One region of the Kluyvera sp. NPDC087067 genome, then DNA from elsewhere that is predicted to be linked to it. Evidence: predicted binding sites of a transcription regulator. Region 1 holds the regulator's gene; each other region holds the start of a gene.
What was found. The regulator PhoB, encoded in region 1, activates phosphate uptake and scavenging genes when phosphate is short. The targets are predictions, from matches to a motif close to CTGTCATAAAACTGNCNNAT.
Positions count from the first base shown of each region.

Region 2: the regulator PhoB is predicted to act here: its motif matches at 1,670-1,689, upstream of uvrB (excinuclease ABC subunit UvrB).
Region 3: the regulator PhoB is predicted to act here: its motif matches at 1,312-1,331, upstream of pitA (inorganic phosphate transporter PitA).

Region 1 covers NZ_JBIUZS010000004.1:126,640-129,923, forward strand. Annotated here, with positions in the region: gene sbcC (exonuclease subunit SbcC) at 1-244, opposite strand, end outside; gene sbcD (exonuclease subunit SbcD) at 241-1,443, opposite strand; gene phoB (phosphate response regulator transcription factor PhoB) at 1,635-2,324, shown strand; gene phoR (phosphate regulon sensor histidine kinase PhoR) at 2,346-3,284, shown strand, end outside.
Region 2 covers NZ_JBIUZS010000001.1:19,788-23,071, forward strand. Annotated here, with positions in the region: gene bioC (malonyl-ACP O-methyltransferase BioC) at 1-613, shown strand, start outside; gene bioD (dethiobiotin synthase) at 606-1,283, shown strand; gene uvrB (excinuclease ABC subunit UvrB) at 1,922-3,284, shown strand, end outside.
Region 3 covers NZ_JBIUZS010000005.1:71,464-74,747, forward strand. Annotated here, with positions in the region: gene ACIPDS_RS14130 (LysR family transcriptional regulator) at 1-71, shown strand, start outside; gene ACIPDS_RS14135 (NAD(P)/FAD-dependent oxidoreductase) at 73-1,263, opposite strand; gene pitA (inorganic phosphate transporter PitA) at 1,494-2,981, shown strand; gene uspB (universal stress protein UspB) at 3,033-3,284, opposite strand, start outside.

The DNA of each region.
Region 1 (3,284 bases):
CTGCCAGGCATTCAGCGGTATCGCGGGTCATCAGATCGTTTTGCGACTGTGACACCGTATTAAGCCGCGGCGTCTCGTGATACAACGCCAGACAGATAGCGTCGAGTAAGGTGGTTTTCCCCGCGCCCGTGGGGCCGGTGATGGCAAACAGGCCGTTACTGACGAACGGTTCCTGAGTGAAATCGATTTTCCACTCGCCTTTAAGCGAGTTGAGGTTTTTCAGGCGCAGACTGAGAATTTTCATGGCTGTTCCTCCTCGCCAGAATCATTTAGCGTTTGGACAAACAGCATGTGCAGCCGCTGTTGTTGCTCTTCCTCAAGGGTTTCCAGCGCCAGTCGGCGGTGGAAAACTTCTTCGACGCTCAGCTCGCTCAGGGTTTCGCGCTCCTGACTTGCCAGAATACGCTGCCGCTGTTCACGGCTGCGGCGCACCAGCAGCACCTCCACCGGCAGGTCATCGGTGAGCGTCTGGATTTTGCGCTGAATGTCGTGAAGATATTCATCGCTGGCGATCTCGATATCAATCCAGGTGGCCGGTTCGGCTTGTGCGTTACGCCATTCGGCTAACTGCGCGCTAATGCTGTCAAAATCACCTTTGATCACCGCCAACGGCTGCGTCACCGGGACGGTAAGCGGCGTGACCTCAGCCAGTTTTCCGCCTTCGAAAGTGACCAGATTGACGCTTTTGCTTTTGCCGGTTTCATCAAAACTCAGACACAGAGGCGACCCGCTGTAACGAATGTGCTCGCTGCCGCCAATTTTCTGTGACCGATGGATATGACCCAGCGCGATGTAGTCCGCCGGCGGGAAGTTTTGTGCCGGAAACGCATCCAGTGTGCCAATATAAATGTCGCGTACCGCATCGCTTTTGCTGGCGCCGACGGTGGTCAGGTGACCGCTGGCGATAATCGGCAGCGGACGATCCTCGCGCAGTTCGCAGGCCTGCTGATATTGCTGCTGATAATACTCGGTAATGCTTTCCAGCACCTGGCGCTGTTTTTCCTGAGCGGAGAGTCCCGCCTGGCTGGTAATAATGTCGCGCGGTCGCAAGAACGGCACCGGGCAAAATACGGCGCCGGGCGTGCCGTCGCGCAGATTTAAAATAAAGGGCGCATGACCGGCGCTGGCAATGACCGTGGTATTAAGGAACGACAGGATATCCCGGGATTCATTCAGCGTGGCGACGGAATCATGGTTGCCCGCGAGCACCACCAGATGGCAGCCCGTTTGCTGGAGATCGACCACAAATCGGTTGTACAGCTCACGCGCGTAGCTCGGTGGCGAGCCGGTGTCGAAGATATCACCGGCGACAATAATGGCGTCAACTTGCTCAGATTTTGCGGTGTCGAGCAGCCATTGCAGGAACGCGTGATGCTCAGCGGCGCGGCTTTTGCTGTAAAAGTTCTGGCCAAGGTGCCAGTCCGATGTGTGGATAATGCGCATAGCGGTTCCGGGAAAAGTGACGTAAAGTTGATTATAAACATTCACCTACAGAGATTTCGATGAATGTTTATACCGTGTGTCATAAACGGTGAAGGGCTATCATCTCACGGTCATGTTTATCATAAAACTGTCATAAATCTGACGCATAATGACGGCGTATATAATACTGATGTCTAAAAACAGGGCAAATAATGGCAAGACGTATTCTGGTCGTTGAAGATGAAGCACCTATCCGTGAAATGGTGTGTTTCGTTCTGGAGCAAAACGGTTTTCAGCCGGTGGAAGCGGAAGATTACGACAGCGCTGTCAACAAACTCAATGAACCCTGGCCCGACTTAATTCTGCTCGACTGGATGTTACCGGGCGGTTCTGGGCTGCAATTTATCAAGCATATCAAACGTGAAGCGCTAACCCGAGATATTCCCGTGGTGATGTTGACGGCACGTGGTGAAGAAGAAGATCGCGTACGTGGGCTGGAGACGGGGGCCGATGATTACATCACTAAGCCGTTCTCACCGAAAGAGCTGGTGGCGCGCATAAAAGCCGTCATGCGGCGGATTTCCCCGATGGCGGTGGAAGAGGTGATTGAGATGCAGGGGCTGAGCCTTGACCCGACTTCTCATCGCGTCATGACCGGCGAAAACCCGCTGGACATGGGGCCTACGGAATTTAAACTGCTGCATTTCTTTATGACGCACCCGGAACGTGTCTACAGCCGCGAACAGCTGCTAAACCACGTCTGGGGAACTAACGTTTATGTTGAAGACAGAACCGTTGATGTGCATATTCGTCGCCTGCGCAAGGCGCTTGAACACAGTGGTCATGACCGCATGGTGCAAACTGTTCGCGGCACGGGTTATCGTTTTTCCACCCGTTTCTAATTGTTGACAGGAGTGTGACCCGTGCTGGAACGGCTGTCATGGAAAAGGCTGGTTCTGGAGCTGCTGCTGTGCTGCTTCCCGGCCGTGGTACTAGGACTGGTATTCGGTTATCTGCCGTGGTTTTTACTGGCGGCGGTGACCGGGCTGCTCATCTGGCATTTCTGGAATTTACTGCGCCTTTCCTGGTGGCTGTGGGTTGATAGAAGCATGACCCCGCCGCCGGGGCGCGGTAGCTGGGAACCGCTGCTGTACGGACTTAACCAGATGCAGCTGCGTAATAAGAAACGTCGCCGTGAGCTGGGTAATCTTATCAAGCGTTTTCGCAGCGGCGCAGAATCCTTACCGGATGCGGTGGTGCTGACCACTGAGGAAGGGGCGATTTTCTGGTGTAATGGCCTGGCCCAGCAGTTGTTGGGGCTTCGCTGGCCCGATGATAGCGGGCAAAATATTCTTAACCTGCTGCGTTACCCTGAATTTACGCAACATCTTAAAAAGCGTGAATTCCATAAGCCGCTGCACCTGGTGCTGAATAGCGGACGCCATCTGGAAATTCGCATTATGCCTTATACCGACCGCCAGCTGCTGATGGTCGCCCGGGACGTGACCCAGATGCACCAGCTTGAGGGCGCACGGCGTAACTTCTTTGCTAACGTCAGCCACGAGCTGCGTACGCCGCTGACGGTGCTGCAAGGCTATCTTGAGATGATGCAGGAGCAGCCGCTGGAAGGCTCGGTACGTGAGAAAGCGTTGCACACCATGCGTGAGCAAACTCAGCGGATGGAAGGGCTGGTCAGGCAGTTGCTAACGTTGTCGAAAATTGAGGCATCACCCGTGCTGGCGCTCAATGAGAAAATTGATGTGCCGATGATGCTGCGGGTAGTTGAACGCGAAGCGCAGACCTTAAGCCATCGTCAGCATCAGTTCCATTTCGATATTGATGAGTCGCTAAAGGTGCTGGGC
Region 2 (3,284 bases), on a different contig from region 1:
TGCAGGCTGCGGGCCTGGCAGCTACAGCCGCTACTGGCGAAGCCAGGGGAGTCACGTGACGGCGCTGGATCTCTCCCATGAAATGCTGCAACACGCGCGGGAACATCAGTCGGCAGACCGCTATTTGCAGGCCGATATCGAAGATATCCCGCCACTGGAAAGCGATTTTGAACTGGTGTGGAGCAATCTGGCCGTGCAGTGGTGCAGCGACATCCGCGTGGCCCTCGACGGTCTTTATCGGCAGCTTAGCCCCGGCGGGATATTAGCGTTTACCACGCTTACCGCAGGGTCTTTACCGGAACTTAACCGGGCCTGGCAGGCCGTGGATCATCACCCGCACGCCAATCGTTTTCTGCCCGAACAGACGCTGCGTGAAGCCCTGGCGCCGTATCGTCATCGCGCCACGGTCACTACCCATACGTTAGCGTTTCCCGATGCCTTAAGCGCAATGCGCTCGCTCAAGGGAATTGGTGCGACGCATCTTCATCAAGGGCGCAGTAGCCGGACGCTGACGCGCGGAAGACTGCAACAGCTTCAGCTAGCATGGCCATCGCAGGCGGGAGAATGCCCTTTGACTTACCATCTTTTTACAGGAGTGATCGCGCGTGATTGAACGCTACTATGTTACCGGAACCGATACGGAAGTAGGGAAAACCGTCGCCAGTACCGCATTGCTACAGGCAGCGCGTTTACTCGGGCGTCGTACCGCAGGCTACAAGCCGGTGGCGTCAGGCAGCGAGATGACCCCGGACGGGTTGCGCAACAGCGACGCCCTGGCGCTACAGCGTAACAGCGTGGTGCCGCTGGGCTATGCAGCGGTGAACCCGTATACCTTCGCTGAACCCACCTCTCCGCATATCGTCAGCGCTGATGAACTGCGTCCGATTGAGGCCCGCGTCCTCTCAGCGGGCTTGCGCAAGCTGGAGGCTCAGGCTGACTGGGTGCTCGTCGAAGGGGCGGGTGGCTGGTATACGCCGCTTTCGCCGACGTTGACGCTGGCGGACTGGGTGAAGGGGGAACAACTGCCGGTGATTCTGGTGGTCGGCGTGAAACTTGGCTGCATCAACCATGCGGTGCTGACGGCTCAGGCCGTACAGCAAGCGGGATTGAGGCTGGCGGGCTGGATTGCCAATGATGTCACCCCGCCAGGACGTCGGCACGCGGAGTATCTCTCTACGCTAAAACGGATGATCCCAGCCCCTATGCTCGGTGAAATTCCCTGGCTTGGCGATGAGATTACCGATAAGCCACTGGGTCAATATCTCGACCTGAGCATCCTGTAACCCTCTTTAATGACCCGCTGAAAGTCCTCAGCGGGTTATCTTCATTCGTAACTGAAACGCCGTAAAAAACGTAAGGGAATCATGTCTGTTATCGCCAGATAAAGAGGCGACATTTCGCTGATACATATCAAAATCGAGAGTAAAATATTTTTTTGCATCAGCATTGACAGGATGTTGCGCAAATCGCCGGGTGGCGGGGGATACGGGCTGGAGGTAGTTATCCACTATTCCTGTGGATAACCCTGTGTATTAGGGTTAGAAAACTCGCGGTGAACGAGAGAGCATGCGGCTTTCGCCCGAATTGGTGTGAAACGCGTCTTTTGTCTGTTTTCTTTAAATATCAATAAGATAAATAAAAGCAATGGCGTCATAAAAAGTGCAGGTGATTGCCATAAAACTTTCATGACCTATATTGACAAATGTTAAAAGGGAAAATGTTCTGGGGATAACCTTATCTGGTGGCGGTTTTATCTGCCCGGTCGTTAAATTTCACCGATTCTTGCGGGTTATCTGCGCAGCCTGGCGAAATACGATAATGCACAACTGTGTTTATATCCAGTATTTTTTATTGGCAAATATGCGAGGGGCGAGTAGAATTAATCTCCAGCCCGGCCATCAGTCATCAGGTAGCGTTGTCAATGAGTAAACCCTTTAAGTTACATTCCGCGTTTAGTCCTTCTGGCGACCAGCCGGTTGCCATTTCACGTCTGAAAGAGGGGCTGGAAGACGGTCTGGCGCATCAGACCCTGCTTGGCGTGACCGGTTCAGGGAAAACCTTTACCGTGGCTAACGTCATCGCTGACCTCCAGCGTCCCACCATGGTACTGGCACCGAATAAAACGCTGGCGGCGCAGTTGTACGGTGAAATGAAAGCGTTCTTCCCGGAAAACGCGGTGGAGTACTTTGTCTCTTACTACGACTATTATCAGCCGGAAGCTTACGTTCCCAGCTCCGATACCTTTATCGAAAAAGACTCCGCGGTGAATGAGCACATCGACCAGATGCGCCTGTCCGCCACTAAAGCGCTGCTTGAGCGGCGCGACGTTATCGTGGTGGCGTCGGTATCGGCCATCTACGGTCTGGGCGACCCTGACCTGTATTTGAAAATGATGCTGCACCTGACGGTGGGCACCATTATCGATCAGCGCTCCATTCTGCGTAGGCTTGCAGATTTGCAGTACACCCGTAACGATCAGGCGTTTCAGCGCGGGACATTCCGTGTGCGCGGTGAAGTCATTGATATCTTCCCCGCAGAATCGGACGATCTGGCGCTTCGCGTTGAGCTGTTTGACGAAGAGGTTGAGCGGCTGTCACTGTTCGACCCGCTAACCGGTCACGTCGAAACCACGCTCCAGCGCTATACGGTTTACCCGAAAAGCCACTACGTTACCCCGCGCGAGCGTATCGTACAGGCGATGGAAGAAATCAAAGTTGAACTGGCTGAACGACGCAAGGTGTTATTGGCAAACAATAAGCTGCTCGAAGAGCAACGCATTAGCCAGCGAACCCAGTTTGACCTCGAAATGATGAATGAGCTGGGCTACTGCTCGGGCATTGAAAACTACTCGCGTTTCCTTTCGGGGCGTGGGCCGGGCGAGCCACCGCCGACGCTATTTGACTACCTGCCGGCTGACGGTCTGCTGGTGGTGGACGAATCCCACGTGACGATCCCTCAAATCGGCGGCATGTACCGTGGCGACCGGGCGCGTAAAGAGACGCTGGTCGAGTATGGTTTCCGTCTGCCGTCTGCGCTGGATAACCGTCCGCTGAAATTTGAAGAGTTTGAAGCGCTGGCACCGCAGACGATTTATGTCTCCGCGACGCCGGGCAACTATGAGCTGGAAAAATCTGGCGGCGAGGTAATCGACCAGGTCGTTCGCCCTACCGGGTTGCTTGACCCGATTATCGAAGTGCGTCCGGTCGGCACGCAGGTTGACGATCTGTTATCCGAAATTCGCAAGCGCGCGGTGATTAACGAACGAGTGCTGGTCACCACGCTCA
Region 3 (3,284 bases), on a different contig from region 1:
AACAGGATTTGGCACCGCTCGACGTACAGGTGGAGCTGCTGCTGGCGTTATTCAGCCAGCAGCCAAACTAGCCTACTCCGCCAGCGCCTGCGCACAGGCCCAGGCGCTCGACCATGCCCACTGGAAGTTATATCCGCCCAGCCAGCCGGTGACGTCCATCACTTCGCCAATGAAGAACAGCCCCGGCGCTTTCTTCGCTTCCATGGTGCGCGACGACAGCTCGTTGGTATCCACGCCGCCGAGGGTCACTTCCGCGGTGCGGTAACCTTCCGTGCCGTTTGGCTGGACGCGCCAGTTCGTCAGTGTTTCGACCAGCGTTTGCTGTTCGCGGACGTTGAGTTGCTTCAGGGTTACATCTGGCACCTGCCCAAGCTGTTGCAGACATTCAACCAGCCGTTTTGGCAGCTGCATCGCCAGCGTGTTTTTCAGGCTTTGATTCGGGTGCTCAGCACGTTGGGCATCGAGGAACGCCACCAGATCGATGTCAGGCAGCAGATTGATGCTGACAAACTCGCCCGGCTGCCAGAAGCTCGAGATTTGCAGAACTGCCGGGCCGGACAGGCCACGGTGGGTGAAAAGCAGACTCTCGCGGAAGACCGTACCATCTTCGGCGGTAATCACCGACGGTACAGAAACCCCGGACAGAACCTGAAACTGTTCCAGCATCGGCTTATGCAGGGTAAACGGCACCAGACCGGCTCGCGTTGGCAGAACCTTAAGCCCGAACTGTTCGGCCACTTTATAGCCGAAAGGCGAAGCGCCTAAACCCGGCATCGACAAACCGCCGCTGGCGATAACCAGCTTATCCGCCGAGACAACATCGCCGTTAAGTTGCAGGGTATATCCCGCATCATCACGGGTAACGCTGAGAATTTCGCTACGCAGGCGAGTGGTCACTTTGCCCTTCTCGCACTCGTCGACCAGCATGGTCACTATCTGCTCGGCAGACTCGTCGCAAAACAGCTGACCCAACGTCTTTTCATGCCAGGCGATGCCGTGTTTACCCACCATGTCGATAAAATCCCACTGGGTATATCGCGCCAGCGCAGATTTGCAAAAATGCGGGTTTTGACTGAGATATGCCGCAGGCTCGACATAAAGATTAGTGAAGTTGCAGCGACCGCCGCCGGACATGAGGATCTTACGCCCCGGTTTTTTACCGTTGTCCAACAGCAATACGCGGCGGCCTGCCTGCCCGGCCATGGCTGCACAAAACATTCCTGCCGCTCCGGCACCCACTACAATGGCATCAAACCTTTCCACGCACTATCCTCAACATAGGTATTGTCGGGAAGTGTAAATTTTTCACGGATGTCATACCAGTGAAATATCCGCAAACCCGACTTATCTGATTGATACAAGGGAAATATTTATTTGCAGTCACTGACAAGACGCCGATAAATATCAAAAAAAAGAGAGATTTCACTTTGCCCACACCGCCAATGTCCCTGATAATGCGGCGCGTTCATGACCTCAAAATGGCGTAACGTCCTATGTTACATTTGTTCGCTGGCCTGGATTTACATACCGGGCTGTTATTAGTTCTGGCACTTGTGTTTGTTCTGTTCTACGAAGCGATTAACGGCTTCCATGATACGGCCAACGCGGTTGCCACCGTAATTTACACCCGTGCCATGCGCTCGCAGCTTGCGGTTGCAATGGCAGCAATCTTTAACTTCCTCGGCGTTCTGTTGGGCGGTCTGAGTGTAGCCTATGCGATTGTGCATATGTTGCCCACGGATCTTCTGCTCAATATGGGCTCCGCACACGGCCTTGCCATGGTCTTTTCCATGCTGCTGGCTGCGATTATCTGGAACCTCGGCACCTGGTACTTCGGTCTGCCTGCGTCCAGTTCCCACACGCTGATTGGCGCTATCATCGGGATTGGTTTAACCAATGCGCTGATGAACGGCACCTCTGTGGTTGAAGCGCTCAACATCCCGAAAGTGATTAACATTTTCGCGTCGTTAATTGTTTCACCTATCGTGGGTCTGGTTGTTGCTGGCGGTCTGATTTTCCTGCTGCGTCGTTACTGGAGCGGAACCAAAAAACGTGCCCGTATCCACCTGACTCCTGCTGAACGTGAAAAGAAAGACGGTAAGAAAAAGCCGCCGTTCTGGACGCGTATTGCTCTGATTATCTCGGCGATTGGCGTGGCATTCTCCCACGGCGCTAACGATGGTCAGAAAGGCATTGGTCTGGTAATGCTGGTGTTGATTGGCGTGGCTCCGGCAGGTTTCGTGGTCAATATGAACGCTTCCGGTTATGAAATTACGCGTACCCGTGATGCGGTCAACAACGTTGAGACCTTCTTCCAGCAGCGCCCTGAGCTGCTGCTGAAAGTGGCAAACAACGCTGAGAAACTGACGCCAGAAGCGATGGCTGCCGTTGAGTTCCACTGCCATCCGGCAAACACTCTCAACGCGCTGGATCGTACCAAAACGATGCTGGCCAATATCGAAAGCTACGATAAGCTCTCGGTAGAACAACGCGGCCAGCTGCGTCGCATCATGCTGTGTATCTCCGATACCACCGATAAAGTGGCGAAGATGCCAGAAGTGAATGCCGACGACCAGCGTCTGCTGAAGAAGCTGAAAACCGACATGCTGAGCACCATTGAATACGCTCCAGTCTGGATTATCATGGCCGTCGCGCTGGCGTTAGGCTGCGGTACGATGATCGGCTGGCGTCGAGTGGCGACCACCATCGGTGAGAAAATCGGTAAGAAAGGTATGACCTACGCACAGGGTATGGCAGCGCAGATGACCTCTGCGGTGTCCATCGGTCTGGCGAGTTATACCGGGATGCCGGTTTCAACTACCCACGTACTGTCATCCTCTGTGGCAGGTACCATGGTGGTTGACGGCGGCGGACTGCAAAGAAAGACCGTGACCAACATTTTGATGGCCTGGGTCTTTACGCTGCCAGCATCGATTATTCTGTCTGGTGTACTGTACTGGTTGTCTCTGAAGCTTATCTAAGCGTCAGACACAAAGAAGAAACGGGTCAGGAAACTGGCCCGTTTTTTTTGCTTAGTGCCAAATCATCAGGCCAATCAAGCTAATCAAAACCAGACCACACAGAGAGCTGGTCAAAATAAATTGCCGACGTAGCCGTTCACAACGACGGATAAATTCGTCGTCATGATGATCGCGGTAGCGCTGCCCGTAAATGTACCAGACCAGACGCACCTGCTTGCCAGGCTGGCCGTGGGAGGTAAAGAAACCACCGCCATCAACGTATTGATAGAGCAAAGGATCGCAACCACGTAGTACAACCAATAA